4 regions of the Streptomyces sp. NPDC058470 genome follow, and region 4 is predicted to be linked to each of the others. Evidence: riboswitches for the same ligand, from Rfam matches in the RefSeq annotation. Region 4 holds a riboswitch; each other region holds the start of a gene.

Region 1 (7,788 bases), on a different contig from region 4:
GGCCTCGGCGAACGCGGCGACGACCTCGTCCAGGTCGGCCTGGGTCATCTCCTTGCCCGTACCGGCCGTGCCGTCGATCCGCAGACCGGACGGGCCGACCGCGGGGGCGTCCGCGAACGGCGGCTGGCCCGCGCTGCGGACCATGCCGATGTGCCACAGCTGCGGCACGATCTTCCCGCCCGCCGCATGCACGGCCTCGGCGACCTTCGCCCAGCCCGCCAGCTGCTCCTCGCCGTGGAAACGGGGGATGCTGTCGCTCTGCCCGGCCGAGTCGTGGCCGACGTACGTGCCCTCGGTGACGATGAGGCCCACGCCCGCGGCGGCGCGGCGGGCGTAGTACGACGCCACGTCCTCGCCGGGGATGCCGCCCGGGGAGAACTGGCGGGTCATCGGCGCCATGACGATCCGGTTCGGGACGGTCAGGCCGTTGAGGGAGACGGGGCGGGACAGGATCTGGGCCGCGCGGGAGGGAGCGGTTGTCACGTGAGGGCTCCTATGGGGAGAGGTCGGTCGGACGGCTGGCAGGCGAAGGGATGCTCATGCATAGATACATGTGATGGATATCTGCACGCGCATTAGTTCCTGCCAGCAACTTCAACCGCCTCGCCCGTCAGCGCATTCCGGCTCCCGCGCGCCTTCCTCGTGATCCAGGACACGCGTCCGGATCACCCGGAGGGTGTGCGGACACGCGTCCCTACGGCACCCGGAAACGCCCGAGGGCGGCACCCCCTGGGAGAAAGGGGTGCCGCCCTCGGTACGAAGGACGGTGATCAACCGGGAGCCGAGGCCCCTAGGTCGATCAGAAGTCCATGTCACCGCCCGGCATGCCGCCCGGAGCGCCGCCTGCGGCGGCCTTCTCCGGCTTGTCGGCGATGACGGCCTCGGTGGTGAGGAACAGCGCGGCGATGGAGGCGGCGTTCTGCAGGGCAGAGCGCGTGACCTTCGCCGGGTCGATGATGCCTTCGGCGATCATGTCGACGTACTCACCGGTCGCGGCGTTCAGGCCGTGGCCGACGGGCAGGTTGCGCACCTTCTCGACGATGACGCCACCCTCGAGACCACCGTTGATGGCGATCTGCTTGAGCGGGGCCTCCAGGGCGAGCCGCACGGCGTTGGCGCCGGTCGCCTCGTCACCCGTGAGCTCCAGCTTCTCGAAGACCGAGGAAGCCTGGATGAGGGCCACGCCACCACCGGCGACGATGCCCTCCTCGACGGCCGCCTTCGCGTTGCGAACGGCGTCCTCGATGCGGTGCTTGCGCTCCTTGAGCTCGACCTCGGTGGCGGCACCGGCCTTGATGACGGCCACGCCGCCGGCCAGCTTCGCCAGGCGCTCCTGGAGCTTCTCGCGGTCGTAGTCCGAGTCGGAGTTCTCGATCTCGGCGCGGATCTGGTTGACCCGGCCGGCGACCTGGTCGGCAGAGCCGGAGCCGTCGACGATCGTCGTCTCGTCCTTGGTGATGACGACCTTGCGGGCACGGCCCAGCAGGTCGATACCCGCGTTCTCCAGCTTGAGGCCGACCTCCTCGGAGATGACCTCGCCGCCCGTGAGGATGGCGATGTCGCCGAGCATGGCCTTGCGGCGGTCACCGAAGCCCGGCGCCTTGACGGCGACGGACTTGAAGGTGCCACGGATCTTGTTGACGACCAGCGTCGACAGAGCCTCGCCCTCGACGTCCTCGGCGATGATCAGCAGCGGCTTGCCCGACTGCATGACCTTCTCCAGGAGCGGGAGCAGGTCCTTGACACTGGCGATCTTCGAGTTGGCGATCAGGATGTACGGGTCGTCCAGGACGGACTCCATACGCTCCATGTCGGTGGCGAAGTACGCCGAGATGTAGCCCTTGTCGAAGCGCATACCCTCGGTGAGTTCCAGCTCCAGACCGAAGGTCTGGGACTCCTCGACGGTGATGACGCCTTCCTTGCCGACCTTGTCCATAGCCTCGGCGATGAGCTCGCCGATCTGGGTGTCGGCGGCGGAGATGGAGGCCGTGGAGGCGATCTGCTCCTTGGTCTCGACATCCTTGGCCTGCTCGAGCAGGGCACCGGAGACGGCCTCGACGGCCTTCTCGATACCACGCTTGAGGGCCATCGGGTTGGCACCCGCGGCTACGTTGCGAAGGCCCTCGCGGACCAGCGCCTGCGCCAGAACGGTCGCGGTGGTCGTACCGTCGCCGGCGACGTCGTCCGTCTTCTTGGCGACTTCCTTGACCAGCTCTGCGCCGATCTTCTCGTACGGGTCCTCGAGCTCGATCTCCTTGGCGATGGAAACACCATCGTTGGTGATCGTGGGGGCGCCCCACTTCTTCTCGAGGACGACGTTGCGGCCCTTGGGACCAAGGGTGACCTTGACGGCGTCGGCGAGCTGGTTCATCCCGCGCTCGAGACCGCGCCGCGCCTCCTCGTTGAACGCGATGATCTTGGCCATGTGAAGTGGTCCTCCCGGACTGGGGTGGATTGCTCCGGACCGCGCCCGCGCCCGCGACGGACGGCCTGCCTGCCTCGTGGTTCCTTGCCCCACTTGGCCTGCGGGCCTCACTGACCCGGTCCTCGTTGTCACTCTCACCTGCAGAGTGCTAACGCCAATGATTAGCACTCGCCCCTACCGAGTGCAAGCGACTCCGGAAGATCCCCAGGTGAAGCAGGGGGCGCACACGGCGCGAAGACAGCCGGAGGGACCCGCGGACAGCCGGCCGCAGGGGGCGGGCAGACGAGCAGACCGACGAGCAGATGGACGGACAGACGGACGGGCAGACCGAAGGGCCCGCACCCCCTGGTGGGGATACGAGCCCTTCGTCACGTCGAACAGAACTATTCAGTCGGCGCGTGCTTCAGCTGGTCGCCAGCCGGACCATGTCCGCCTGCGGCCCTTTCTGGCCCTGCGAGATCTCGAACTCGACCCGCTGGCCCTCTTCAAGGGTGCGGTAGCCGTCCATCTGAATCGCGCTGTAGTGGACGAATACATCCGCACCACCGTCGACCGCGATGAAGCCGTACCCCTTCTCCGCGTTGAACCACTTGACGGTGCCCTGAGCCATGCCTAACTCCCCTATTACTGGCCCTTGCACAGGACCGCACTTCGCGGGCCCGGGTCAGACCTCACCCCCCAAGGATTGGGGGTGTGCGCCGGAACGCGTCGACCGCGGCTGAATGTATCTGTCCAACTGCCCTCTGCAACAGGTCAATCGGACGAGAATTCTGAGCACGACCGATCGGGAATATGCGGAGAATTCGCAAAGTTTCAGGGCAAGTCGGGCCCCGTAAATGCCATAAACGGCTCAAAGAGGCGGGGCACTTTGGCTACTTCTTGTCGGGCATCGGGCGAGGACTCATATGCGCCCGGCATGAAACCAACTCGAAAGCGAAGCGGCTTCCCCAACTGTACCGCGCTCAACCATACAGAATTGCCCCCTCCGCTTCTCTCACGGAGGGGGCAATTCGATGAACTCTCGGTGACCGCAATTACCTAAGGTAACGGCAATCACCGTAAGTAATGACGCGTGACGGTCAGCCTCCGGCGACGGCCGGAATGATCGAGACGCCCGCGCCGTCCGGCGTCGCCGTCTCCAGGCCCTTCTCGAAGCGGACGTCGTCGTCGTTCACGTACACGTTGACGAAGCGACGCAGCTTGCCCTGGTCGTCCAGGACGCGTGCGGCGATGCCGGTGTGGTTCTGCTCCAGGTCGGCGATCACCTCGCCGAGGGTGCCGCCCTCGGCCGTCACCTCGGCCTTGCCGGCGGTGTAGGTGCGCAGGATGGTGGGGATACGGACGTTGACGCTCATGACGCGAGGCCAGCCTCTCGGAAGGAGTCCAGGTTCGGGCGGATGGTCGCGGTGAGCCCGGTGTCCGAGGCCACCGCGTCCAGGGTCTTGAGGCCGTCGCCGGTGTTGAGGACGACGGTGGTGAGGGTCGGATCGAGCAGACCGTTCTCGATCAGCTTCTTCGCCACACCCACCGTCACGCCACCCGCGGTCTCGGCGAAGATGCCCTCCGTCTGCGCGAGGAGCTTGATCGCGTCGACGATCTGCTCGTCGTTGACGTCCTCCACGGCGCCGCCGGTACGCCGCGCGATGTCGAGCACGTACGGCCCGTCGGCCGGGTTGCCGATGGCGAGCGACTTGGCGATGGTGTGGGGCTTCTGCGGGCGTACGACGTCGTGGCCGGCCTTGTAGGCGACGGACACCGGCGAGCAGCCCTCGGCCTGGGCACCGAAGATCTTGTACGGCTTGTCCGCCACGAGGCCGAGCTTGATCAGCTCCTGCAGAGCCTTGTCGATCTTCGTGAGCTGGGAGCCGGAGGCGATCGGGATGACCAGCTGGTCGGGGATCTGCCAGCCGAGCTGCTCGCAGATCTCGTACGCGAGGGTCTTCGAGCCCTCCGCGTAGTACGGCCGCAGGTTGACGTTGACGAAGCCCCAGCCCTCGCCGGCCGGGTCACCGATCAGCTCGGAGCAGAAACGGTTCACGTCGTCGTAGTTGCCCTCGATGCCGACGAGCTCGCCGCCGTACACCGCGGCCATGACGATCTTGCCCTGCTCCAGGTCGTGCGGGATGAAGACGCAGGAGCGGAAGCCGGCGCGGGCCGCGGCTGCGCCCACGGCGCCCGCGAGGTTGCCGGTGGAGGAGCAGGAGAGGGTGGTGAAGTCGAAGGCGCGGGCGGCCTCGATGGCCTGGGCGACGACACGGTCCTTGAAGGAGTGCGTCGGGTTGCCGGAGTCGTCCTTGACGAAGAGCTTGCCGGGGGTGACGCCCAGCGCGCGGGCCAGGTTGTCGGCCTTGACGAGCTTGGTCCAGCCGGGGTTGATGTTCGGCTTCTCCGCGACGTCCGCGGGGACCGGCAGGAGCGGCGCGTAGCGCCAGATGTTCGCGGGGCCCGCTTCGATGCGCTTGCGGAGGTCCTCGGTCTCGTAGGCCGAGAAGTCGTACGCGATCTCCAGCGGGCCGAAACACTCCTCGCAGGCGAAGAGCGGGCCGAGCGGGACGCGGTGTCCGCACTCGCGGCAGGAAAGCGCGGTGGCGGGGCCCAGGTCGACGGAGTTCGCGGAATCCGGGGAAGTCACGGAGTTCGTGGTGTTTGCAACGGTGCTTGCAGTGGTGCTTGCAACTGTCTGCGCAGCCATGGAGGCGAGGCCCTTTCTCCTCATCTTCCTCACGACGCACTTCGCCGTGAGACGGATTTGGCACCTTCCCGAGCCGGGAGCCTCGCCACATCGACGTGACAAGAACCAGCTGGAGGGTTGCCGGGGCTTCAACGGGCCGTATCCCTCTGCCCCTCTGGATGAGCGGTATTCAGTTGTGCGCCGGACGACCCCCGACATGCGATGGTCATCAGCGTTGTTCAAGACTGTAACCGAAGGCCTGGATGGTGGAGAGAGCCGTCCGAACCGCGAGATGCCAGCGACACACCAAACGCTGCCGCGGCGACGGGCACAAGCATCCCAATGAACGCAAGGGAGAGCCGCACGTGCTTGAAGACGTCGAGCGCTGGCTGAGCACGCGCTCCTGGTCCGTGACCGACCGGCCGCTCAAGAAGCTCATAGCCGCGAAACGATCCACCAACTCCACGGTGAGCGTGGTCCTGCCCGCGCTCAACGAGGAGGCCACGGTCGGTGAGATCGTCTCCATCATCCGCCGCGACCTGATGACCCGCAAAGTCCCCCTCGTCGACGAGATCGTCGTCATCGACTCGGGCTCCACGGACCGCACCTCCGAGGTCGCCGCCGCCGCCGGTGCGCGAGTAGTTCACCGGGACGAAATACTTCCCCGCATCCCGGCCGTGCCCGGCAAGGGCGAGGTCCTGTGGCGGTCACTCCTGGTGACGAGCGGTGACATCGTCTGTTTCATTGACGCGGACCTCAAGGAGTTCTCGTCGGACTTCGTCTCCGGGATCGTGGGGCCGCTGCTCACCGATCCGGGCGTGGACCTGGTCAAGGCGATGTACGACCGCCCGCTGAACCTGCCGGGTGAACCCACCTCCGGCAGAACCGCGGCCGGTCAGGGCGGCCGTGTCACCGAACTGATGGCCCGCCCCCTGCTGAACATGCACTGGCCGCAGCTGGCCGGCTTCGTCCAGCCGCTCGGCGGCGAGTACGCGGCCCGCCGCACCCTCCTGGAACAGCTCCCGTTCCCCGTCGGATACGGCGTGGAGCTCGGCATGCTCGTCGACGCGCTGCACCTGGTGGGCCTGGACGCGCTCGCCCAGGTCGACGTCGGTGTGCGCAAGCACCGGCACCAGGACGGCCAGGCGCTGGGCCGGATGTCCGCCGCGATCTACCGCACCGCACAGCTCCGGCTCGCCCGCGGCCACCTCATCCGGCCGGCCATCACCCAGTTCGAACGGGGCGAGTCCGGCTTCGAGCCGCGCACCTACTCCGTGGATACGGAAGAACGGCCTCCGATGGCGGAAATCTCGGAGTATCAGTCACGCAAAGCGGCGTAAACCGTCGACGGTATACGTCTGCGCGGTACCCCGTCCGTACGTTTGAGCGTTTCCGGGCCGGGCTAGATTGACGCGTATGGCTTCCACGGCTTCGACTGCTGCTTCCACGGCATCCCCGCAGGGCTCCCACCGGATCCTCGTCGCGTCCAACCGCGGCCCGGTCTCCTACGACGTGCGCGAGGACGGCGAGCTCCAGGCCAGGCGCGGCGGCGGCGGCCTGGTCTCGGGCCTGTCGGCGATCGGCCCGGACGCGGGCGCCCTGTGGGTGTGCTCGGCGCTCGGCGACGGGGACCGCGAGGCGGTGAGGCGCGGGGTCGGCGAGGACGGCGTACGGATGCTGGACATCGACGCCGAGGTGCACGCGGACGCCTACAACGGCATCGCGAACTCCGTGCTGTGGTTCGTCCACCACATGCTCTACCAGACGCCGCTGGAGCCGGTCTTCGACATGGAGTTCCGGCGACAGTGGGCGTCGTACGAGGCCTACAACCGGGCCTTCGCGCAGGCGCTGGCCGACGAGGCGGCCGAGGGCGCCGTGGTGGTCGTACAGGACTACCACCTGACCCTCGTCCCCGGCATGCTGCGGGAGCTCCGCCCCGACCTGCGGATCGGGCACTTCTCGCACACGCCGTGGGCGCCGGTCGACTACTTCCGCATGCTCCCCGACGACATCGCCGAGCAGGTGCTGCGCGGCATGCTCGGCGCGGACCGGCTCGGCTTCCTCACCCAGCGCTGGGCGTCCGCGTTCACCGCGTGCGCGCAGGAGCTGGTCGGCGGCCTCGGTGACACCCGTGTCGGCGTGCACGGGCTCGGCGCGGACGCGGACTTCCTGCGCGAGCGCGCACACGAGGCGGATGTCGCCGAGCGGATGGCCACCCTGCGTGAGCAGATCGGCGAGGGCCGGAAGGCGATCGTGCGGGTCGACCGCACCGAACTGTCGAAGAACATCGTGCGCGGACTGCTGGCCTACCGGCAGCTCTTGGAGGACCAGCCGTCCTGGCGCGAACGGGTCGTGCACGTCGCCTTCGCCTACCCCTCCCGTCAGGACCTCGCCGTGTACCGCGACTACACGGCCGAGGTGCAGCGGGTCGCCGACGACATCAACTCCACCTACGGCACGCCCGGTTGGACGCCGGTCGTCCTGCACGTCAAGGACGACTTCGCCCGCTCCCTCGCCGCGTACCGGCTCGCCGACGTGGCCCTCGTCAACCCGATCCGGGACGGCATGAACCTCGTCGCCAAGGAGGTGCCGGTCGTCTCCGACGAGGGGTGCGTGCTGGTGCTGTCCCGGGAGGCGGGGGCGTACGAGGAGCTGGGCGAGGACGCGATCGTGGTGAACCCGTACGACGTGG
Region 2 (7,788 bases), on a different contig from region 4:
CCGGGCGGTGGCCAGCGGGTCGCGGTACATCCGCACCTGGGCGCGGCCTCGGGCGATGGTGTGCTCGCCCGGGTCCGGATCGATGTCGGGAAGCGGTCCTTCCGGGTCGTACGCGGACAGGTCGCGGTTCCAGACGAACTCGAGGTGCTTGATGGCGGTGGCGCCGCTGACCTGCTGGCGCCGCACCTCACGGGAGATCTCCTCCGCCTCCGCGTCCGTGTCACCGAGGACGAAGGTGGCGGCGGGCAGGATCAGCAGCTGGTCGTGGGCGCGGCCGTGCCGGGCGAGGCGGCCCTTGACGTCCGTGTAGAACGCCTGGCCCTCTTTGAGGGTGCTGTACCGGCTGAAGATCGCGTCCGCGCCGGCGGCGGCGAACTCGCGTCCTTCGTCGGAGTCTCCGGCCTGGAAGATGACCGGGCGGCCCTGCGGGCTGCGCGGCACGTTGAACTGCCCCTCGATGTCGAAGTGCTGCCCCTTGTGCACGAAGGCTCCGGCCTGCGCGTCGCGGAGGAAGGTGCCGCTCGCCTGGTCGGCGACGATCTCGTCCCCTCGCCAGGAGTCGAACAGTTCGTGGGTGGTGGCCAGGAACTCCTTGGCCCGGGAGTACCGCTCGTCCTGTGGGAGGAAGCCGCCGCGGCGGAAGTTCTCACCGGTGAAGGCGTCCCAGGAGGTGACGACGTTCCAGGCGGCGCGCCCGCCGGAGAGGTGGTCGAGGCTCGCGAACTGACGGGCCACCTCGTAGGGCTCGTTGAACGTGGAGTTGATGGTGCCGGTCAGGCCGAGGTGTTCGGTGACGGCGGCGAGTGCGCTGAGGATGGTGAAGGTGTCGGGCCGTCCGACGACATCCAAGTCGTAGATCTTGCCGCCCTGTTCGCGCAGTCGCAGCCCTTCGGCAAGGAACAGGAAGTCGAACTTGGCGCGTTCGGCGGTTCGCGCGAAGTGCGCGAAGGAGCTGAACTCGATGTGGCTGCCGGCCTCGGGGTCGCTCCACACGGTGGTGTTGTTGACGCCGGGGAAGTGCGCCGCGAGGTGGATCTGCTTGAGCGGCTTGTCCGTTGACTTGCTCATGAGTGAGGTCCCTCCGGCTCAGACGTGGGCGGCGTAGCGGTTGGCGGGGCGGGCGAGCCCCAGCAGCCCGCGCAGGGTGTCGGCCTCGTACGAGTGCCGGAAGGCGTCGCGGCGCTGGAGTTCGGGGACCAGGCCCCGGGTGATCGCCGGGAGGTCGTGCCCGGCGACGGCCGGACGCAGTCGGAAGCCGGTCAGCCCGGACTCCCGCAACTCCTGGAGCAGATCGGCCAGTTGTACGGGGGTGCCGGTGAACACCCGCGCGTCGCTGGTGTACGGGTAGCCCGCGAGGGCGTCGAGACGCTCTCGCCGGTCCACCGCGGCGGCGGGGTCGTTGTCCAGGAACACCACGAGGTCACCGAAGAGGTGCAGGGGCTCCTCGGCGCGTCCGGCCGCCTCCTGTTCGGTGCGGACCGCGGCGACGATGGCACGCGCCTCTTCGACGTCGTGCGGAGTGACGTACCCGATGTCGGTGCTGCGGGCGAGCAACCGGAACGGCGCGCCCGTCGTGGACTCGTGGGCCAGTGCGGTGACCAGGGGCTGGCCCTGCGGCGGGCGGGGTGTGATGGACGGGCCCTTGACGCTGAAGTGCTTGCCCTCGAAGTCGATGTAGTGCAGTTTGTCGCGGTCGACGAAGCGGCCGGTGGTGACGTCCCGGATCTCCGCGTCGTCCTCCCAGCTGTCCCACAGTCGGCGCACCGCCTCGACGTAGTCGGCGGTCTCGTCGAACAGGTCGACGATCAACTCCTGTAGAGCCGGGGTCTCCAGGTCTTCGATACGGAGCTTCGGGAACGTCCGGCGTCCGAAGTGAGCTGCCTCGTTTTGCCGCGCGGACGCCTGCACCCGCAGGCCCGCGCGGCCGGTGCTCACATAGTCGAGGGTGGCGATGGCCTTGGATATGTGGAAGGGCTCCGTGTGGGTGGTCACCACGCTCGGCACCAGCCCTATGTGGCTGGTCAGCGGCGCGACACGGGCGGCGATGAGGACGGCGTCGAGTCGGCCGCGTACCTGATCGGTGCGTGCGTCCGGTTCTTGGAGGCGTGCGGACTGCGGGCCAAGGCTGTCCTCGATGGTCACGAAGTCGAGCAGGCCGCGCTCTGCCTCGGTGATCAGGTCGGTCCAGTACGAGGCGGTGAACAGATCGTGGGGGCGGGCCACCGGATCACGCCAGGCGGCCGGGTGCCAGCCCGCGCCGTCGAGGGCGACGGCCAGGTGCAGTGCGGCGGTGGAGGAAGAGGATGAGGGCAACGACGTTGACGAGGACACGAAAGGGGTGCCTTCCTGATCGACCGTGTGAGATCGCCGGGCCTCGAACTGGGAGGGTGCGGCGGCGGGGTGACAGGTCAGGGACGACAGAGCGCGCCGGCCACGCGCTGGAGATCGATGTGCGGCCGGGAGTACAGGTGCACGCGACGGCGCGGGGCGAGAACCGGGACACGAAGACGGGGCACGGGCTGCACGTCCGTCACCTCCGCCCTTCCGGCTCGGCGGGCTGGAGGCCGCCGGCATCGCGCTTGCGGAACCCGGGACGGGTACCGCCTGGTCGTCACCTGGAGCACCCCGCCGCGGAGGAGGGTTGCCGGTCAGCAAGCCAGGGCTTGACGCTGACGCTCATAACCTGCTGGGGACGTTACGGGAGGCCACAGCGGTGCGCAATGCCCGGGGATCATGGTCGTGCTCACACCGCCGCGCGTCCTCAGGAGCGACAACCACCGGGCTGCGCAATCTGTTCCACGCCTCCTGTCCAGCCTGAGGCACGCCGAATGACCACCTGGTGAGACTGCGCCGGAGGCCTTCTTGACGGCCTCACGGAGCGCACCGACACTGGCGGGGACGGTCACGATTGTCAGCGCCCTTCGGGCAGGTTCTCCTGCCCGTGAGGTCATCGGCCCCGGCTCGCTGGCAGGCAACCCTTCCACCGCGACGGGGTGCCCCGGGTGACGACCGGGTCCCGCCGGTGCGGTGGGACAAGCGTGGTCTCGCGTCTCGCGAGCCCCGAGTGTGGGACAGGTGGGAATGGCCAACAGCGGTTTGACGAGACGCCTGCACATCGATCTGTTGCGTGTCTCCAGCGCCTACTAGTCCGAGCGATCCGGACCGGTACGTAGCGCAGTCACTCCGCTCCGCCGCGGTGCCCACAAGGTGGCCGTGGCTTCCTCGTCCCATGGAGAGTCATGTCCGAGACAATCTCGCACGCCCCGAACTCCGGTACGTCCAGCACGTGTACCCCGACTCCGTGCGTCCCCGGCTCACTTGACGCGGTCCCTCACCCCCGGATCGCCGCCACCCCGTCCGCCCGCCCGCACCGTTTCCGCAGCCGTATCGGAGTGGGTCTCGCCGGCGGCTTCTACCCGGCCCCGCACCGCTACGAGTTGTATCTGTCCGCGCACTGTCCCCTCTCGCTGCGGGTCTCCATCACCCACGGCCTGCTGGGTCTGAAGGACTCGGTCGCCACCACTCTGCTGGCGCTCCCCGCCGACACCCCCTCCGCGTTCGCCTCACTGCGCGGGGCGTACGAGGCCACCTGGCACCACTACGACGGTCCGCTGACCGCCCCCGCGCTGTGCGACCGGTGGAGCGGACGGGTGGTCAGCAACCACACGCCCGACATCCTGCGCGACCTCGGCGACCTCTTCGCCGACCGCGCCGGATCCTGTCACTCCCCGCTCCGCCCGGCGGAACTCGCCGCGGACATCGACGCCCTGCGCGACCTCCTCGACCGGGATGTCACCCCGGGTGCGCCGCCGCAGGAACGGTCGGCGGCCCTCGACCTGCTGAACCGTCAACTCGCCTCTGGCCCCTATGCGTTGGGCAAGGAACTGACCGCGGCCGATGTGGACCTGTGGGTCGCCCTCGTCCCACTCGAAGCGGCTCAGGACCTGTCCTCGTACGCGCTCCTCCAGGACTATGTGCGACGTCTCGACGCCCACCCGGCCTTCCATCGGCACCTGTAGGTCAGGAGTGCTCGTCACGTACGGGATTCCAGGGCGGCCCGGGTGTCGTTGCCGTAGACGCCCGTCTCGTCGCCCCGGATCCCGTACCAGCGCTGGAAGCGGGCCACGGCCTCGGTGAGTGTGGGGTCGTAGGTTCCGCTCGTGACGCCGCTCTCGTACACGTCCGGGATATGGAGGAGCCGTTCCTGGAGTTCCGTCACGTCGGGGCCGCGGTCTCCCTCCCGGAGGGTGCCGGTGCCGTCCGGGTCGGCGGCGCCGGAAGGGGCCTGGACGACGGGGGCCGTGGCGGACGGGGCGGCACCGGCCCGCGATCCGCCGTCACCGCCGGGCAGCAGTATGGCCAGGGCGAATCCGACCAGCGCGGCCGCCGCCACCGAACCGACAACCGTGGCCCGGCGCGGACCGGTGGCACGCTCGGGCCCGGGCTCATGCACGGGCGGCGCCGCCGGCTGCGCCTCCCCGTCGGCGGCATAGTTCTCGCCGGCCAGGACGGGCTGCAGTTCCTCCGTCTCGCCCAGGTACGCCGACGGCAATCTGATCGACTCAGGGCTTTCGTCCGGGCCGACGGCCTGCTGATCCTCACGGAACTCCCTCACCAGTTCCGCGAGGGCCTCCGTCCGGCGGCGTTGCTGGACGTAGGTGGGTTCGAGTGCCGGGCGGCGCATGGGCTGCTCGCGTTCGGGCGGTGTCGACACACTGCTCTCCTTCCGTGCGACGCGGTCTCCCGCCATCCCCGTGGAGAGATACGGAGGCACCGGCGCGGGAGTTCAACCGCCGCCGGCCGACTCCGTGACGGACGAACGGACGAACGGACGAACGCGGCACGCGACCCGTCACTGTACGTAACCCCCCTCGGCCTCCGTGCGTCCCGCCGTGCGGCAAGTCCAAGCCCGCGCGACAGTCGTACAACGTGAAGAATGAGCGCGAGGGGGTAAGACCACCTTCGGAGAGCGGAGAGGGTCGCGGTGGTTTCGAGCAAGGAACGGGACGTGTCGGCCCAGCAGCGCCTCGACATGGCGGACGCCGTGCCCCTGCTGCTCGACGCCCGTATGGCGGTGACCAGCTGGACCGCGGACGCCGAACGGCTGCTGGGGTACGCGGCCCGGGAGGCGCGGGGACGGCCTGCCGCCGACCTGCTGATCCCCGAGGACGCGGCGCGGCTCCCGGAACTGGCCGAGCGGTGCCGCAGTGACGGCGGCTGGGCGGGCCTGCTGTCCGCACGACACCGGGACGGGCACCCGTTGAAGTTGATGGTTCGGGTTGTCCCCCTACGGCCGAGCGAAGGCGCGGCACGCTGGGTGGTGCTGCTCGCGGACCTGGCCGACGGCGCCGGCTGGCACATGAGCCGCTCGGTGCTGGAGCGGATCACCTCGCGTTCCCCGGTGGGCATAGCGATCGTGGACACGGAGCTGCGGTACGTCTGGTCGAACCCCGCACTGGAGCAGTTCGGCGGAGGCCCGGCCCAAAAACGCCTCGGCCGCAGGCTCGCCGATGTGCAGCCGGGCCTGGACACCGAGCGGATCGAGGCGCAGATGCGCCGGGTGCTTGAGACGGGCGAGCCGGTGGTCGCGTACGAGCACGTGGGCCGCGTGAGCTCCGCGCCACACCGCGAGACCTCCCACGCCATGTCGTTCATCCGTTTGGAGGACGACGACGGTCACCCGATAGGTGTCTACTACACCGTCGTCGATATCGGCGAGAGCTACCGCGCCCGGCGGCGGCTCGCGCTGCTCGACCGGGCCGGCGAGCACATCGGGCGCAGCCTGGACGTCATGCAGACCGCGCAGGAACTGGCCGATGTCGCCGTGCCGGGGCTGGCCGACTTCGTCGCCGTGGACCTGCTGGAATCCGTACTCAGGGGCGGGGAGCCGGCGCCCGGTCCACGGCGCGACGCGGACACGGTGCCGCTGCGGCGCGCCGGGCATCGGTCGGTGCAGGGCGGGCTCCCGGAAACCGCCGTCGAGATCGGCGAAGTGGCCTCCTACCGGGCGGGGTCTCCCCCGATCAGGTGTCTGACGGACGGCGAGTCCTGGCGCGAGGAGCGGCTGGATCCGCTGGGCAGGGAGTGGACCACGGCCACCCCCGGGAGCCACGCCGCCTCCTTCCTCGATCTCGGGCTGCACAGCGTGATGATCGTGCCCATCCGCGCCCGCGGCGTCACTCTGGGCATCACCACGTTCTTCCGGCGCAGCCGCCAGGACCCCTTCGACGCGGACGATCTCAGCCTGGCCGAGGAGTTCGTCGGCCGGGCGGCCCTGTGCGTCGACAACGCCCGCCGCTACACCCGCGAGCGCGACGCGGCCCTCGTCCTGCAGCGCAATCTGCTCCCCCATCGCTTCCCCGACCAGGACGCGGTGGAGGTCGCGGCCTGCTACCGGCCCGCGGACGAACTGACCGGTCTCGCCGGGGATTGGTACGACGTGATTCCGCTGTCGGGTGCGCGGGTGGCCCTGGTGGTGGGCGAGGTGGCCGGCCACGGTATCGACGGCGCGGCGGCCATGGGACGGCTGCGGGCCGCCGTACAGACCCTCGCCGATCTGGACCTGACGCCGGAGGAGGTACTGGCCCACCTCGACGATCTGGTCAGCCGCGCCGCCCGGGAGGAGGGCACCGGCGCCGACGACCGTACGAGCGGCATGCAGGCGGTCGGCGCCAGCTGTCTGTACGTGGTGTACGACCCGGTCAGCGGCCAGTGCTCGATGGCGGGCGCGGGCCACCCCGCTCCCGCGATCGTCACCCCCGACGGAACCGTCACCTTCGCGGACCTCCCCCACGGCCCCGCCCTGGGGGTGGGAGGTCTGCCCTTCGAATCGGTCGAGCTGAACCTCGCCGAGGGAAGTGTGCTGGCGCTGCACACCGACGGTCTGATCTCCACACTGCGTACGGGGCGTGATCCGGAGGCGGGCAGGGAGCGGCTGCGCCGTGCGCTGGAGGCACATGGTCAGCCGCTGGACGGACTGTGCCGACGCATCGTCGACGATCTCGTGCCGACGCGTCCGTACGACGACGTGGCGCTGCTGATGGCCCGGACCCGTCGGCTGGGGGCCGGGCGGGTCGCGACCTGGGACCTGCCCATCGATCCGGCGATCGTCGCGACGGCCCGAAAGTCGACCTCGCAGCAGCTGCACACCTGGGGTCTGGACGAGCTGGCCTTCACCACGGAACTGGTGGTGAGCGAACTCGTCACCAACGCCATCCGGCATGCATCGGGCCCGATCCGGCTGCGGCTGATCACCGACCAGGCGCTGATCTGCGAGGTCTTCGACGGCGGCGCGACGGCCCCGCACCTGCGCCATCCCAAGACGACCGACGAGGGGGGCCGCGGTCTGTTCCTGATCTCCCAGTTCACCCAGCGCTGGGGTACCCGCTACACCGCCGAGGGAAAGATCATCTGGGCGGAACAGTCCCTCACGGAACCGGCGGTCTGACGTACTCGGGTGGTGGCCGCTTTCCGCCGAGCGGCCACCACCCGCACCTGCCGACTCAGCAGTCGCGGAACTCCGGTGACTGGTTGAGGATCTGCGAGCGCAGCGAGGTGAACCGGGTGTGGGTCTCGCCGCCCTGCGCCTCGGGGCGGAAGACGGCGACACGGTGGCAGTTCATGAAGGCGAGGGTGACGCCGAAGTGCCTCTCCAGGCTGGAGCGGATCGCGTCACTGGCCAGCGCCCGCAGCAGCTGCCCGCGTTCCCTCTCCGAGGGCGGCGGTGTGTGGTTGTCGGCGAACTCCCGTGCCCCGTCCCGTAGTTCACCGACCAGGCCGGCGATGAGA
Region 3 (7,788 bases), on a different contig from region 4:
CGACGATCGTCAACGCCGGCAGTGAGGCGTTGCGCAGCGCGTGCCGCAGGTGAATGCGCAGTCGGCCGGCGCCCTTGGCCCGCGCGGTCTCCACATATGCCTGGTCGAGCGCCGTGAGCAGGCTCTTGGCCAGCACCTGCGAGACCAGGGCGCCGGTCGGGATCGCGAGCGTCACCGCCGGCAGCACCAGACCCGGCAGCCCGTCGTTACCGAACGCGGGGAACCACCGCGCCCGGAAGGAGAACAGCTCGACGAGCACCAGCCCGACCCAGAACGTCGGAACCGACACTCCCAGCGGCGGCAACGACAGCAACAGCTGCCGCAACCACCGCTGCGTGGTGTAGGTCGCCAGCACCGCAAGACCGCCACCGAAGACCACCGCGAGCAGCAGCGCCGCTCCGGTCAACTGCAGCGTCTGCGGCAGCGCGTCGGCCAGCGTCGAGGTCACCGGCCGACCGGTGGAGACCGCGTTCCCGAAGTCACCGCGCACCGCCTTGCCGAGATGGTCGGCGTACTGCACCAGCACCGGTTTGTCGAAGCCGTACTCATGCCGTAGTGCGGCGATCTGCGCCGGATCGATCTGGCCCGAGTCCGCTCCGGCGCCGGCCATCGCCGAGACCGGATCACCGGGCAGGTAGTTCAGTACGAAGAACGACACCGTGTACGCCGCCCAGAGCACCCCGAGTGCCTGTGCGAGACGCTTGATCACATAGCGACGCATTCCCTGCCCACCTCCTGCAGCCGACGACCGGATCGGACGCTCTGTCGCGCATCCACCGGCTGCTAGCCGATCCAGGTGTCGTGCAGCTGGATCCGGCTGGAGGCATCGAACCTGAGGTCGTGCACCTTCTTCGCCACCCCCAGCTGGGTCTGCAGCTCCACCACGGGAATGACGTAGGCGTTCTGCACGATCAACTGCTGTGCCTGGCCGACCAGTTCCTTCCGCTTGGCCGCGTCGGCCGTTGCCGCCTGCTGGGTCAGCGCCGAGTCCAGCGGGCTCGTCGGCAGGTGGTAGAGGTTGGCCAGCTCGGTGGAGTACTGGCTGCGCAGGATGTCCGGGTCGGCGCGGGTCAGGTTGCCCCACGACGCGTCGAAGTCGCCGGACTGCAGCATCGTGGCGAACTGGGCGGTCTGCGTCTCCTTGAGCACCACGTCGACCCCGACCGCCTTCAGCTGTTGCTGGATCAGCTCCAGCGTCGGCTGGTTGGTGGCCGCGTTGGCGAACCACCTGACGATCAGGCTGAGCTTGGTGCCGTTCTTCGATCTGATGCCGTCACTGCCGACCTTCCAACCGGCCGATTCCAGCAGGGACTTCGCCTTCGCCGTGTCGAAGACCAGGTCGGAGCCCTGGTCCGCGTAGTCCGGTGTGGTGTACGCCAGGATGCTGGTCGCCGGCCTGGTGCCGGTCGGGAACACGGTGTCGACGATCTGCTGCCGGTTGATGGCGAACAGGAGCGCCTGACGCACCTTCGCGTCCTTCAGCAGTGGGCGGGAGTTGTTCAGCCCCAGGTTGAACACCGCACCGGGATTCGCCCGTCGTTGCAGGTTCACCTGGCCACCCGTGAGCGCCGCCTCGTCGGCCTTGCCGACGCTGCTGATCGCGTCCACCTGACCGGACTGCAGGCTGCCGGTGCGCACGCCCGATTCGGGCACCACCTTGAACACCAGCTTGTCCAGGTACGCCTCGCCCTGCTTGGTCCACAGCGACGAACCCCAGGCGTACTTGCTGCGCTTGGTCAAGGTGATCGCCTGGTTCTGCACGTAGCTCTCCAGCGTGAACGGCCCCGACCCGACCACACCCTTGCTGCACTTCTCCTGCGGGCTCTGCAGGGCACTCGCCGCCGACTCGATACCCAGCGAGTGCGTCGACGTGGCCTGCAGGAACTGCGCGTTCGGCTGCTTGAACTCGACCCGCACCGTGAGCGGGTCAACCGCGGTGGTGCTGTCCACGCCGCTCAAGTACCCCTGGGCCAGGGTCCCCAGGGCGCCGAGCTTCGGTACCGCGTCGAAGTTGTCCTTGACCACCTGCGCGGTCAGCGGTGTCCCGTCGCTGAAGGTGACACCTGATCGCAGGTGGAAGGTGAACGTGGTCGTGTCGGAGCTGACTTCCCAGCTCTTCGCCAGCCACGGCACAATTTTGCCGGTCCTGGGATCCTGGTCGGTCAGGGAGTCCACGATCTGGCGCAGTGAGTAAATGGTGTCGTTGCTGCCCACCTGCTGCGGATCCACGCAGCCCACGTCGGAACCCACTGCGAAGGTCAGTGTGCCGCCGGACTTGGCCGGGCCGTTGTCGCTGGTCGAGCCGGCGCTGTCGCTCGACGTGCAGGCACTCAGCAGGACGCTGCTGGTCACAAGGGCGGCGAGTGCCGCCCACCGGGTGGGTCGGGAATCCGGATGCGATATCACGGACGGGTTCTCCTACTCCAAAGTCACCGCGCACGTACCGGTGCAGACCAAGGCGAAGTGGCCCTGAGCAGACCTGGGCGAAGTGACGGAAATATCCGGAAGGTGTCTGGGGGAAGGGTGCCGACGAAGGCGTGACAGTGCCGCGGACTCCGACAGCGCCGTGAGAGCCCGCAGGGAGTCGCCCGCGGCGTCAAAGCCGTCGGCGAACGTCAGTCAGGAGGGCGGTGAGGCAGGGACGCAATCAGTCGTGACACAGACAGCTGGTGAAGAGCTGCAGGTCGATGTGGCGTCGGCGGGAGAATCCGGAGAACACCGCGGCGGCCGCGATCGAGGCACTGAGATCACTGCTGTTCGGCACGCTCGTCCTCCCGATCTCAGGCCCGGTCAAGGGGCCACGCGCTTGCGGGGTCGATGACCCCGCCGGGCTTTCACCTGGAGCACCCCACCGCGGCGGAGGGTTGCCGATCAACGAGCCAGGGCTTGACGCTGACACTCAATGCCGCTTGGAACGCTAACGAGCGTCGCCATGATCCGTCAATGCCGACAGGCGAGTTGGGCCACGCACGGCACGGCGGATCGAGTGGCGAAAGGACCGGAAACGGCCTTCCGAACTCTCCTGACCGGCCGCCGGTCGGGTCCGAGGCGCCCCGACTCAAGAAATCGTCGGCCCTGTCTGTTTCGTCATTCCAGAGGGCCTTCGTAGTTCTTTGCTGAAACCTGAGTAAGGTTTCGCCCAAATATGTGGCTTTTTCCCGGATGTGGTCACATCCTGAACGCGGGAGATAAATGTGTACCTAGCAACTAGTCGGGGCGAGTTGCCGACTCTGAGCGCTTGGAGGGAAAGGCATGCAATGGAGCAGCCTGCAAAACACCCACGGCCGGCTGTCTCGACTCGAACGTTCTCGGGACACTCAATCTGCCGCCCCGACCCTGCCGGTCCGGGGCGACGGAGGAGCCGAACCCGTGGATGACCGGCGTGTGGACCTGGCTGCCGCGCACGCGGCACCGGAACTGCTGGCCATTCGTGACTGGCTGCTTGTCGCCCTGGCGTTCTCGTCAGGCGTCTTCGAGGCGATCTGCTTTCTCTCCTTCGGGAAGGTCTTCACGGCGTTCCAGACCGGAAACCTGGTGTTTCTCGGACTTGGTGTAGCCGGCACGCGGCCGCCCGCCGGCCCGGATCCCGTTCGCGTGGTGATTTCACTTGCCGCGTTCGCCGTGGGGGCCGCGCTGGCAACACGGATCCTGACCGCGTTCAACGGCGACGAGGAGATGGAGGACTCGCAGATCTTCGAAGCGTGGCCGCGTCGTGTCTCCATCGCACTGTGCGTCGCGACGGTGGCGCAGGTCGGTTTCATCGTCGTGTGGATGGCGGCGTCTCCGTCCAGCCTCGTGTCCAACATCCTGGTCGCCCTCAACGCCTTTGCGATGGGTCTGCAGATGAATGCCGTTCGGTCGCTTCATGTGCCGGGCATTTCCACCACGGCGGCCACGGCCACCTTCATCAGCTGGATTTCCGGGATCACCACCTGGTCTCTCAAGCCCGCCGCGGTACGTCGCCTGACCGGGGTCCTGGTGGGCATGGTGGCGGGCGCCTTCGTCGGAGACTGGATGCTCAGCCACGCGCATACCTACGCGCCGGTGCTGCCAGTGGTCGTTATCGCACTCGTCGTCGCGATCGCCTCCGTGATGTTGAAGCAGAAACCTGCGCGATAGAGCGTCCGCGAGCGGGATCACCGCCTTGGTGAGCGGGATCCTCGCCTCGGTGCCGGTACGGCAGACATGACGGTCGTACCGGCTCGGGCTGACCGGCGCTGTGGCGAGGATGCGGCTTGAGGACCGTGGTGAGCTGCAACGCACGGGCGGGCGGCCGGTCTCGGGGCTGCATCCCTTACGCGAGGCGAGCCGGTAGGCCGTCTTCCGCCTGAAAGTGGTGTGGCTGCCGTCCGCGGCTGGGTAGTCGGCCCGGGGCCCCGTGCCGACCGGGCCGCCGTCCTCGGGAGGCGGCACCCGCTATCCGCGGCTTCGCCGAGGCCCGTGGCCCCTGGGTTCGCCCGCAACGACCGGTCGTACCGCACAATGGTGCGATGATCGACGGTACTTCGCGGACAACAGCCGAGCCGCCGCCCCGGTTGATCAAGGACGACGAGTTGGCCGGCCATTCGGTGGTGGCCAACAGCGCCATGAACCGCGAACGGGCTCTGGCCGGCGTCAACAGCTACCCCCGCGAACTCGGCTTCGCTCCCACGGAGTTCCTGAACGAGAGCAACCGCCGCTCCGCCCCTTCATGGCTGGACCTGTGCAGCGGAGAAGGGCTGGCCCTACGCGAAGCGGCCAAGCGACTTCCGCAAGCCGCACTGACCGGCGTGGACCTGGTGGGCCCGCGGTTGCAGGCAGCGCTGCCCGACGGCCTCGAACTCATCACCGCAGACCTCGGCGGGTGGTCCGCGGAGCGCCGCTACGACCTGGTCACCTGCGTCCACGGACTGCACTACATCGGCGACCGGCTCGCACTGCTGGAGCGGGCCGCCTCCTGGCTCACCGGCACCGGCCTGCTGGTCGCCCACCTCGACCCCTCGACGCTGCGGCGACCCGACGGCGGTGATGCCTCCCGCCCGGTCCTCGCCGCACTGCGCGCCGCCGGCTTCCACTACTCGGCCCGCCACCACCGCCTCAGCCTGCGGGGCGGCCGCCACATCACCCTGCCCTTCACCTACCTTGGCGCCGACCCCCACGCGGGCCCCAACTACACCGGCCAGCCGGCCGTCGCGTCGTACTACCGCCCCCGTTCGGCGCGCCCTCCTGCGGAGACGATGGGAAACCCTCGCCAGGGGCTGGACAGGTGATGCGGAAGGCAGCGATGACTTTCCAGCGACGCGGCAGTCTCCATGGCCGTAGACCTTGGGGTAGTTGCCGTAACCCTTGGCGTGGTTGCCGTAACCCTTGGCGTGAGGAAGAGGAGCGAGTCCCATGCGCATCGTGATCAGTGAATTCATGAGCTTGGACGGCGTCGTACAGGCACCGGGTGGACCCGACGAGGACACCGAGGGCGGCTTCGCTCACGGCGGTTGGACCCACCCGTTCTTCGATCCGGAGGTGGTGGGCGGCGCCTTCGCCGACGCGCTGGCCAAGGCCGACGCGCTGTTGTTCGGGCGCCGCACGTGGCAGTCGATGTCTGCGGCGTGGCCCGAGCGGGGCGGCGACCCGTTCGCCGACCGGATGAACGCCATCTCGAAGTACGTCGTTTCCCGAACGCTGGGCGACGACGACCTGACGTGGAACAACACCACGCACATCCCCGGGGATGAGGCCGTCGCCCACATCCGCAAGCTGCGCGAGACGGAGGGCGGGGACCTGCTGGTCATGGGGAGTCCCACGCTCGTGCGCACCCTTCTGCGCGAGGGCCTGGTCGACGAACTCCGGCTCATGATCATGCCGGTGACCCTCGGTGGCGGTAAGTCGATCTTCCCCGGCGACGGTGCGTTGCGCACGCTCCAACTGGTCTCGACCGTCACCAGCGGCACGGGCGTGAACGTGTGCACCTACCGGCCGGTCGACAAGGGGTAGGCCGGGAGGCGCCGGGCGGCCACCGACGGAGGAAGCCCGCGCTGACGCCCGCCGCTGTGCCGGAGCCGGTTCAGTGCTTGCCGAAGTACATGAGTTCCCACAGAGCCGGTGCGCTCACGCTGTCGACGGCCTCGCCGTGTGTGAGGTGCTCGACGGTGACCTGGCCTGTGAAGCGCATGTACGCACCGTTGAATCCGGCGAGTCTGGCCAGGATCCGTTTCGCCCCCTTGAGGGATTCGATCATGCGGTTCTGGACGATGGTGTTCTCGCGGCGGAAGGTGACCCGGAACCCTTCGCCGCCCTCGGGGGCCGCGTCGTAGTCGAACACAAGGGTGTTGGCGACCGGCTTTCCGGTGACCGGGTCGGGGTGTTCGTCGGACTTGGTGAAGCGAACCAGGTTGGCGCGGTCGGCGAGGATCTCGCCGTTCTTGGCGAGCATGAAGATGGGGATCTCGGCGGAGCCGTACTTCTTCGCGGCGGTGATGTCGGAGGCGATCACGGTGTAGTCGCCTGCCTCGGCGCGCGCCCAGTACCAGTGGTGCATGAGACGCGCCATCTCGGCGTCGCCCCAGTTGTGGTCGTGGTAGCCGGTGCCCGTGCGGGTCTCGGTCGTGCCGTCGATGGTGAGGGTGGCCTCGACCCGGCCCTGGGGGACGGAGGGCAGCCAGGCGAAGTACCTGTGCTTTTCCTCCCCGAACGTGACGTGCCCGGTCTCCGGCCGCCAGGAGGGGACCTGCCCGGTGAGGGTGACGTCCGCGACGACGCCGTCGACGTCCGCGTGGATGCGGTAGGTGTGCAGGTCACCGCTGAAGCGGTTGTCGCCGATGCGAACATCGCACCGGTCGGTGCCGAAGTCGTGGTCGTCCGGGTACTCCGGTGAGGTCCGTTCGATGTGGGTGCCGTCCGGCCGGTCGAGCTCGATGGTGACCACTGGCGCGGGCGGCTGGTTGACGCCCTTGCCGACCCGGAAGTCCTTGACCATGAAGTTGATCACGAGGGTGGATCCGTCGTCGAGGACGCAGTCGAAGTACCACCACTCGAAGGTTCCGGGGCCGCCGGGGCGCGAGCGGAAGCCGTCCTCCCAGGGCGCGATCTCGCCCCTGGCGATCCCCAGACGCTGGTAGTCGGCCGGCCGATCCGCCATGCGGCAATCCTCGGTGCGGGACATCGTCGTCTCCCCTTTCCCTCTGCAGTCGTGCGGTGAGTTCATGGTTGGTATCGGCTCATCCGACGCCGACGTTGACCCTTTCCTTTCTCCCGTCCGCGTTCGGCGCAGTCCTGAGGCGTAGTCCTCAAAGGCGCAGTCCTTAGGCGTCGGCCGATGCGGAGAAAGAGGGCAGGTCCCTCCTTGGCCAGGAGGGCAGACATCACCGGCGCGGCGCGGCGCGGTCGGGCAGGAAGAACCCATCCGTAACCACGGTGTCGCATCACTTGGCCCGGCGCAGGTTCAAGTCCTCGGTCGGTACGCCGTTCCCGGCGGCCCCGCTTGATGGGCGAGCGTCCGCCTGCCCTGTCCGCAGGCAGGCGGAAGCTCGCCCGTCAAACGGGCCGGGCGATCCGACGTCGGGGCTCAAGTGCCCTGACCCTGACCCTGACCCTGACCCTGACCGTGGCGCTACGCTGCTGTGTCGTGCAGCAGACGCGTCTCGACACCGCCCGGATCCGGGCGGCTCGCCGGGTGATCGACCCGATCTTTCTCGACACTCCGCTGTACCGCTGCGAGGCGCTGGAGCCCGACCTCGGGTGCACGGTGAGCATCAAGCTCGAAACGGCGAACCCGGTCCGCAGCTTCAAGGCCCGTGGCACCGAGGTGGTCGC
Region 4 (7,788 bases):
GCTTGAGGAGCACCACCGAAGCCACCGGCCGCGCACCCGCCTTGGCGATCCCGTCGGCCACCTCACGGTCGGTGGAGACGACGATGACCGGCCGTCCCGGCGGCTCGGCGCGCACCAGCTGGCGAATCAACTCGTCCGCCGTGACGCCGGGCTTGGAGAAGAGCACGCGCACCCCGCGCGGCGGCGCGAGCAGCACCGGTGCGGCCAGCTCGGCCCCGTCGAAGACACACGTCACCTCGGCCCCGGTCTGCGCGGCGAGCTGCGAGAGCTGCCCGAGCAGTCTGAGCCGCTGCTTCTCCAGCGGCATCTGCGGATAGCCGGTCTTGGTGACGTTGTAGCCGTCGACCACCAGATGGGCCTGCGGCAGCGCGAGCAGCTGGTCGAGGATCGCCGGGTCGTGCTCGGAAAGCGCCCGGGCCGCGATGTCCTTCGGTGTCATCCGTCCCGGTTCGACCGCGTCGACCGTCTCGGCGGGCCGCACGGACACGGGCGGCAGTGCGAGCTCCCGCCGCAGGCCCTGCGTGGCCTCAAGGACGGTGTCGAGCAGCAGTCGTACCCGCATGTCCTCGACGCTGCGGCCCTCGCGCGTCGCTCTCCGCGTCGCCTCCAGGGCCGCCTCGGCCTCCCCGAGCCGCGCCTTGAGCCGCCGGGCCTCACTCTCGGCGGCCGACAGCTGGGCCTGCCCCTCCGCCCGCGCGGTGTCCGACTCGGCCTGGAGCTTGCGTACAGCCGCCTCGCCGCGCTTGACGTCGCTGAGAGCCCCGCGCAGCTTGCGGTGGAGTGATTCGGCTTCCTTCTTCGCGGATTCCAGCTCCGTACGCAGCCGTTCGGTCTCCGCCTTCGTCTGGCCGCGGGCCTCCGCCAGCTCCTGGCGCAGCCGCTCCAGCTCGGCCCGGCTCTCCTCGTCGGCGCGCTCGGCGTCCGCCCGCAGGGCCTCCTCGCCCGCGGCGGCCACCAGCTTCACCCAGCCCGTGGGGCGCAGCACATAGGCCGCGGCCGCCACGTCCAGCGGATCCGCGGCCGGGGGCGGCGCGCCCGAGTCGAGTGCGCCGGTCAGCTCCGACTGCGCTTCTCTCAGCTTCTCGGCGATCCGCTGCCTGAAGAGCGGGTCCGTCTCCAGCGCGGCCGCCATCGCGTTACCGGCGAACTTGGCCCGCCTGTTGGGCGCGAACCGCGCGAACTGCCGCAACTGCGAGGGCAGTTCGCCGATGGTCAGCCCGCCGAAGCCGTCGGAGACGATCTGCACGACCCGCCGGCGCACACCGTCGGGCAGCGGACGGTCGAGCACCTCGGCGGTGCCGTCGTCCGGCTCCCCGCCTGTGGTCTCCACCATCCGTCACCTCATTACCTGTGCGGGGCCCGCTCCCTCAGGAGCCGGCGCCCGGCCTGTCCACGAGTTCCACCTGATCCAACGCGTTGCACCAGCGACACCGCACCGACTCGATGGTCTCACTGACCACCTCGCGTTCCTCGACCTTGGGTTCCCCGGCGAGGTCGAGATGCACGTACTCGACGACCTTCGACGAACGGGTCACGTCGAAACGTGTGAGGTTGCCGCAGAGCGTGCAGCGCCAGCGGGTCTCGGCAGTCGGGAGGGGAACCGTCATGTGGTGTCGTTTTCCTTCTGGTGTCCGTACCACGCCAGTCTCCCTGGCGTGTATGGCTCGTAACCCTAAGGCCTGGCGGGTACTCGACGTTCGGCCGTCCACTGCGGCGAGGCACTCTGTGTGCATCCGTTCTGTTACGCCATGCTCTGCACCATGATCGGCAACTGGAGTACGACGGTCGGCAGAGCGGTGCGGAGTAAGCCGGCACCGGTGACGTACGGGCTGATCGTGCTGTCCTGCCTGATCTTCGTGATCGGTCCGGCGTCCGGCCTCAATCCGGTGTACGGCACCGGGGACGAACTGCTGGCGGCCCAGCAGGCCTACTTCCGGCGCTGGGGCGTGGTGCCCGCGGAACTCCTCACCGGGGACCCGCGTGCGGCGCTCACCCCCGCCACGGCCCTGTTCATCCACGGCGGCTGGCTCCACCTCCTGGGCAACATGCTCTTCTTCCACGTCTTCGGGGTGATGACCGAGGAACGGATGGGCCGCGTCGAGTTCGCCCTCTTCTATCTGGGCTGCGGCTACCTCGCCCTGCTTGGCTACGCGGTCGCCAACGCGGAGTCCCAGCAGACCCTGGTCGGCGCCTCCGGGGCGATCTCCGCGGTGCTCGGCGCGTTTCTGTACCTGTTCCCCAAGGCCCGGGTGACCAGTCTCTTCCCGTTCCTCTTCTTCCTGCCGCTGCGCTTCCCGGCCTGGGTGGTGCTGCCCTTCTGGGTGACCCTGCAGTGGCTGGCGGCGGGTCGCGCCTCCACCGGCCCCGGGGTCGCCTATCTGGCCCACCTGGTGGGCTTCTCCCTCGGCTTCGGCTACGCGTGGGTGCGTTTCGGCCGGACGACTAGAGTGAAAGCCCCAGCCGCGGCCCCCGAGGGAGAAAACCAGCCGTGATCACCGCGATCGTGCTCATCAAGACCAGCGTGGACCGGATCCCCGAGATCGCGGAGTCGATCGCCGCCCTCGACAGCGTCAGCGAGGTCTTCTCGGTCACCGGTACGTACGACTTGATCGCGATGGTCCGCGTGAAGGCCCACGACGACCTGGCGGACGTCATCCCGGGCAAGATCAGCAAGATCCCCGGCGTCGAGGGCACGGACACCCACGTCGCGTTCCGCACGTACTCCCAGCACGACCTGGAGGCGGCGTTCGCGATCGGCCTGGACGGCTGAGAGCCGGTCCCGGTCAAGCGCGGCTGAGAGCCGGTCCCGGTCAGGCGCTGAGGTCCACCGCGGCGATTCCGCCGCCCGAGGGAACGTAGCAGCGCTTGCCGCTGAGCACGGGGCTGTGCTGGTCCTCGCCGGTGGAGTTGCCGAGCGCCTCGCTCCACACCGGTTTGCCGTCCATACCCAGGGCGCACAGGACGAGCCCGCTTCGCACATAGATACGGTCCCCGGCCACCACCGGGCCCGGCAGCCAGTCGCCGCCTATCTCGTACGTCCACGCGGTGGAGCCGTCGGCCGCCTTGACCGCGTCGACGGTGCCCCGCCCGGTGGTGATCGCGAGCGACCGGTTCCCGGCGACCATCGGGCCGCTGCTCTCCGCCCGGGCATCCCACAGCAGCTCACCGTCGAGGCTGAACGCGTGCCGCTTCGCCCCTCCGTCCGACTCGGCGACGAGGATGTCGCCGACCAGGGCGGGCCGGCCGACGTCGACGCCCGTCGAGACCTCCCAGAGCCTGGTGCCGTCCTCGGCGTCCAGGGCCACCAGGGTGTCGCCGAAGGTGCCCGCATAGACCACGCCCCCTGCCACCAGCGGGGTGCCGGTCGGACCGGCGGGGGTCGACGCGCTCCACAGCACGGTGCCGTCGGCCGCGTAGCAGCGGAACCCTCCCTCATCGGTGCCGCCGGTGGCGACCAGTACGCCGCGGCCCGCGAGAATCGGCGGGTCGTAGCCGTTGTCGCCGACGTTCCTGGTCCAGCCGAGCTTGCCCGTCGCGTCCACCGCGCACAGCCGGCGCCGCGCCCTCTTCTGGTCCCAGACGACGCAGAAGATCCCGTCCGGGGTGACGACGGGCGTCGACACCTCCTCGCCGAGCGCGAGCGCCCAGTGCCGCCCGCCCGCACGGGACAGGGCGTGCAGCTTCCCGTTCGCGTCCCCGAGGTAGACGACTTCGCCGTCCGGCGACACGGCGACACAGGGTCCGTACAGGCCGCCGAGCCCCGCGGCGTCGTACTGCCAGGCCAGGGCGGCGGAACTCTCCGTGCCCGCCGCGGATGCGGTCCGGGGGGACTCGGGAGACTCGGAGGTCCCGCCGCCCTGCGTTCCGCCCTCCCGCTGCCAGAGCCACCAGCCGGCTCCCCCGCCGGCGGCGACCACCGCCCCGCCCGTCACCGCCGTCAACAGCCTCCGCCGCGAAGGCCGTTCGGGTTCCGGTAAGCGGTCCGGCGCCGAAGCGCCCGTGACCGTCGCCGGGGCGATGTACTCGACGCGGCTCTCTCCCTCGCCCGACTCGCGCTCCGGAAGCCACCGCTCGTCCCCCGCGACCGTCGCCGGTGCGGAGGTGAGCCACCCCGGCCGCAGAGCCGCCCGCAGGGAGGCCGCCGAGTGTCCGGCGGCCTCGACCACTTCCTCGGGGGTGGGCCGGCCCCCGGGCTCCTCCCGCAGACAGGCCTCGACCAGCGGAAGCACGCGCGCCGGAACCCCGGAAAGATCGAAGTCCCGTGTGACGATGCGCAGCAGGATCACCGAGTCCTGGCCCTCCCCGAAGGGCTCGCGGCCGCTCGACGCGTACGCCAGCACGGCGCCCAGCGCGAAGACGTCACTCGGCGGACCCACCTCGGAACCGTTGCGGATCTGCTCGGGCGAGACGTATCCGACCGAGCCGACCATGGTGCCGGTGCGGGTCATCGCCGTCGCCTCCAGCGCCCGTACGATCCCGAAGTCGATGACCCGCGGACCGTCCGGCGCCAGCAGGATGTTGGACGGCTTGAGGTCGCGGTGCACCATGCCTTTGGCGTGGATCGCGGCGAGGGCCTCGCCCAGTGCGGCCGCGAAGGTGAGCACCGCGTCCTCGGGCAGCGGGCCGCCGTCGAGTACCGCGTCACGCAGGTTCGGCCCCTCGACGAACTCCGTTGCCATCCAAGGCCGTTCGCCCTCCGGGTCGGCGTCGATCACCCGCGCGGTGTAGGTGCCGCTCCCCCCGACGGTCTGCGCGGCCCGCACCTCCTGGCGGAACCGGGCGCGGAAGGTGCGGTCCTGAGCGTGCTCGGCCCGCACCACCTTCACGGCCAGCCGGAGCCCGGCACGCGACTCGGCGAGATAGACCTCGCCCATGCCGCCCGCGCCGAGCCGCCCGAGTACCTCGTACGGACCTATCCGCCGTGGATCCGTCTCCCGCAGCGCCTGCACTCCCCGTGACTCCCCTGATCGCCGTACGGCCGCCGAAGGGGAGCGTATACGCCGTGCTCCTGTCCGGCGATCACACGGCCGGAACGCAACGCCCGTCCTGCGTCCGGTAGTTCCACTTCGCGCCGTCCCGGACGAGCTCCTTGACCGCGCGCACGAAACGCTCGACGTGCTCGTCCGGCGTGCCGGCGCCGAAGCTGACGCGGATGGCGTTGAGGGACTTCTCGCCGGGCGCGGCCTCGGGGGCGCCGCACTCGCCCTGGGTCTGCGGGTCGCTGCCGAGGAGGGTGCGCACCAGCGGGTGGGCGCAGAACAGGCCGTCGCGCACCCCGATGCCGTACTCGGCGGACAGGGCGGCCGCGAAGTGCGAGCTGTTCCAGCCCTCGACGACGAAGGAGATGACGCCGACGCGCGGGGCGTCGTCGCCGAAGAGCGAGAGGACCCTGACCTCGGGCACCTGGGCGAGACCCGCGCGGACCGTCTCGATCAGGTGCTGCTCACGGGCGACGAGCGTGTCGAAACCGGCTTCGGTGAGCGCCTTGCAGGCGGAGGCGATCGAGTAGACGCCGATCACGTTCGGCGAGCCGGCCTCGTGCCGGGCGGCGCTCTCGTGCCACTCCACGTCCACACCCCCGTCCGTACGCCGCGACACCTTGCGGCTGGCGCCGCCGCCCGCCAGGTACGGCTCCGCCTCGCGCAGCCAGTCGGAGCGGCCCGCGAGGACACCGGAGCCGAAGGGGGCGTACAGCTTGTGCCCGGAGAAGGCGACCCAGTCGACGTCGAGGTCGCGCACCGACACCGGGTGGTGCGGGGCGAGCTGCGCGGCGTCGAGGACGATGCGCGCGCCGTGCGCGTGCGCGGCGGCGGCCAGCTCACGCACCGGCCACAGCTCACCCGTGACGTTCGAGGCGCCCGTGACACAGACGAGGGCCGGACCCCGAGGGTCGCGGTGGCTGAGCGCGCGCTCCAGGGCCGCGACGGCCTCCGCCGGCGTACGCGGGGCGTTCAGGTACGTCACCTGCGCGTCCCGCCAGGGAAGCAGCGAGGCGTGGTGCTCGGTCTCGAAGACGAAGACCTGGCAGTCGGCCGGAAGGGCGGCGGCGAGCAGGTTGAGCGAGTCGGTGGTCGACCGGGTGAAGACGACCTGGTCGTCGGCACGGCAGTCCAGGAACTCGGCGACGGTGGTGCGGGAGTTCTCGAAGAGGTCGGTGGACAGCTGGGACAGGTACCCGGCCCCGCGGTGCACGCTGCCGTAGTACGGGGCGTAAGCGGCCACGTCGTCCCACACCCGCTGGAGGGCCGGGGCGCTGGCGGCGTAGTCGAGGGCGGCGTACGTGACCTCGCCACCGGTGACGAGCGGGACGGTGACATCTTGTCCCAGAACGGGCAGCTGGGTACAAACGTCCTGGTCGGCGGCAACGGTGGAGACAGACATGGCGAACTCCTGTGAGACGCGGGGAAATCTCCGCGCGAGCCGGTCCATGGAGATGACGCTCAGCGCGGGAAGGGGGTGAAAGGGATAGGCGGAAGAGGGGCTCTACGCCCTATCGCATTCGCTTGCTCACAGAAGGCTCCCTCGAATGACCAGGACCCCTGGGCCTTAACCACTCAGAAGAGGGCGAGGGGTCCGCGCTTGCCGCAGACCTCGCTGCCTACGGCCTGGTCTTCACCCGGGGCACCCCGCCACGGACGGAGGGTTGCCGGACAGTCGGCCGGGGCCTCATGACTGTCACTCATGACCTGCCGAAAAAACTAACCGAACCGATCGCGACGGCGCAACCCGTGTCCGGATCCCGGAACGCGCAAGGGGCCGGACCTCTTCGGCCCGGCCCCTTGCGAACCGCCTCGCGAACTACGCGTTGGTCGCCGCCACCCACCGCTCCAGCGTCCGTTTCGCCGCCCCCGAGTCGACGGCCTCCGCCGCCTTCGCCATCCCCGCGCGGATCTGCTCCGCGAGCGGCCCGTCACCCGGCGACAGGGCCACCAGCGCCGCCGCCGAGTTCAGCAGCACGGCGTCCCGCACCGGCCCCGTCTCGCCGTCGAGGAGCCGGCGCGCCACGTCCGCGTTGTACGTGGAGTCCGCGCCCCGCAGCGCCTCGATCGGGACCAGGTCGATGCCGACGTCCCTCGGGTCGAAGGTCTCCTCGGTGACCTTTCCGTCCCGTACGACCCACACCCGGGACGTGGAGGTGATGGTCAGCTCGTCGAGCCCGTCGTCGCCGCGGAAGACCAGCGAGGAGTTGCCGCGCTCGGCGAAGACGCCCGCCACGATGGGCGCCATGCGGGGGTCCGCGACGCCGACGGCCTGCGCCTTCACCCGTGCCGGGTTCGTCAGCGGACCGAGCGCGTTGAAGACCGTACGGATGCCCAACTGCGCCCGCGCGGCGCCCACATGACGTAGCGCCGGGTGGAACTTCACCGCGAAGCAGAAGGTGATCCCGGCCTCCTCGGCCACCTCGGCCACCCGCTCCGTCGTCAGCTGCAGATTGACCCCGAGCTTCTCCAGGACGTCGGACGCCCCGGAGGCGGAGGAAGCCGCCCGGTTGCCGTGCTTGACGACCTTCGCGCCCGTCCCGGCGATGACGATCGCCGACATGGTGGAGATGTTGACGGTCTTGGCCCCGTCACCGCCCGTACCGACGATGTCGACGGTCCTCCCCGGCACCTCGATCACGTTGGCGTGCTCGTACATCATCCGTACGAGTCCGGTGATCTCCTCGACGGTCTCTCCCTTGGCCCGCAGTGCCACCGCGAACCCGGCGATCTGCGCGTCGGTCGCCTCACCGCGCATCATCAGGTTCATCGCCCAGGCGGTGTCGTCCGCACTCAGGTCACGGCCGTC

Evidence for each region. Region 4 has a riboswitch for S-adenosylmethionine ahead of ACFWP7_RS28270 (aminotransferase class V-fold PLP-dependent enzyme). Riboswitches for the same ligand answer to the same signal wherever they lie in the genome.
Region 1: another riboswitch for S-adenosylmethionine. It lies ahead of thrC (threonine synthase); the one in region 4 lies ahead of ACFWP7_RS28270 (aminotransferase class V-fold PLP-dependent enzyme).
Region 2: another riboswitch for S-adenosylmethionine. It lies ahead of ACFWP7_RS10930 (putative leader peptide); the one in region 4 lies ahead of ACFWP7_RS28270 (aminotransferase class V-fold PLP-dependent enzyme).
Region 3: another riboswitch for S-adenosylmethionine. It lies ahead of ACFWP7_RS20525 (ABC transporter substrate-binding protein); the one in region 4 lies ahead of ACFWP7_RS28270 (aminotransferase class V-fold PLP-dependent enzyme).

Annotation. Positions count from the first base shown of each region.
Region 1 covers NZ_JBHXMF010000097.1:14,474-22,261, forward strand. The annotation lists gene ACFWP7_RS40475 (NADH:flavin oxidoreductase) at 1-483, opposite strand, end outside; gene groL (chaperonin GroEL) at 800-2,425, opposite strand; gene ACFWP7_RS40485 (cold-shock protein) at 2,829-3,035, opposite strand; gene ACFWP7_RS40490 (MoaD/ThiS family protein) at 3,505-3,780, opposite strand; gene thrC (threonine synthase) at 3,777-5,117, opposite strand; SAM riboswitch class I at 5,135-5,282, opposite strand; gene ACFWP7_RS40500 (glucosyl-3-phosphoglycerate synthase) at 5,462-6,436, shown strand; gene ACFWP7_RS40505 (trehalose-6-phosphate synthase) at 6,513-7,788, shown strand, end outside.
Region 2 covers NZ_JBHXMF010000011.1:124,875-132,662, reverse strand. The annotation lists gene ACFWP7_RS10945 (NtaA/DmoA family FMN-dependent monooxygenase) at 1-1,068, opposite strand, end outside; gene ACFWP7_RS10940 (LLM class flavin-dependent oxidoreductase) at 1,087-2,331, opposite strand; gene ACFWP7_RS10935 (putative leader peptide) at 2,409-2,474, opposite strand; SAM riboswitch class IV at 2,571-2,684, opposite strand; SAM riboswitch class IV at 2,901-3,045, shown strand; gene ACFWP7_RS10930 (putative leader peptide) at 3,082-3,147, shown strand; gene ACFWP7_RS10925 (glutathione S-transferase C-terminal domain-containing protein) at 3,240-4,019, shown strand; gene ACFWP7_RS10920 (peptidoglycan-binding protein) at 4,034-4,714, opposite strand; gene ACFWP7_RS10915 (SpoIIE family protein phosphatase) at 5,033-7,447, shown strand; gene ACFWP7_RS10910 (SCO5389 family protein) at 7,503-7,788, opposite strand, start outside.
Region 3 covers NZ_JBHXMF010000026.1:88,405-96,192, forward strand. The annotation lists gene ACFWP7_RS20520 (ABC transporter permease) at 1-721, opposite strand, end outside; gene ACFWP7_RS20525 (ABC transporter substrate-binding protein) at 784-2,406, opposite strand; SAM riboswitch class IV at 2,798-2,907, opposite strand; gene ACFWP7_RS20530 (YoaK family protein) at 3,370-4,119, shown strand; gene ACFWP7_RS20535 (class I SAM-dependent methyltransferase) at 4,491-5,249, shown strand; gene ACFWP7_RS20540 (dihydrofolate reductase family protein) at 5,374-5,970, shown strand; gene ACFWP7_RS20545 (lipocalin-like domain-containing protein) at 6,041-7,114, opposite strand; gene ACFWP7_RS20550 (threonine/serine dehydratase) at 7,601-7,788, shown strand, end outside.
Region 4 covers NZ_JBHXMF010000043.1:240-8,027, reverse strand. The annotation lists gene ACFWP7_RS28295 (NYN domain-containing protein) at 1-1,333, opposite strand, end outside; gene ACFWP7_RS28290 (hypothetical protein) at 1,368-1,607, opposite strand; gene ACFWP7_RS28285 (rhomboid family intramembrane serine protease) at 1,761-2,492, shown strand; gene ACFWP7_RS28280 (Lrp/AsnC family transcriptional regulator) at 2,489-2,770, shown strand; gene ACFWP7_RS28275 (PQQ-binding-like beta-propeller repeat protein) at 2,811-4,949, opposite strand; gene ACFWP7_RS28270 (aminotransferase class V-fold PLP-dependent enzyme) at 5,020-6,381, opposite strand; SAM riboswitch class IV at 6,571-6,687, opposite strand; gene trpD (anthranilate phosphoribosyltransferase) at 6,799-7,788, opposite strand, start outside.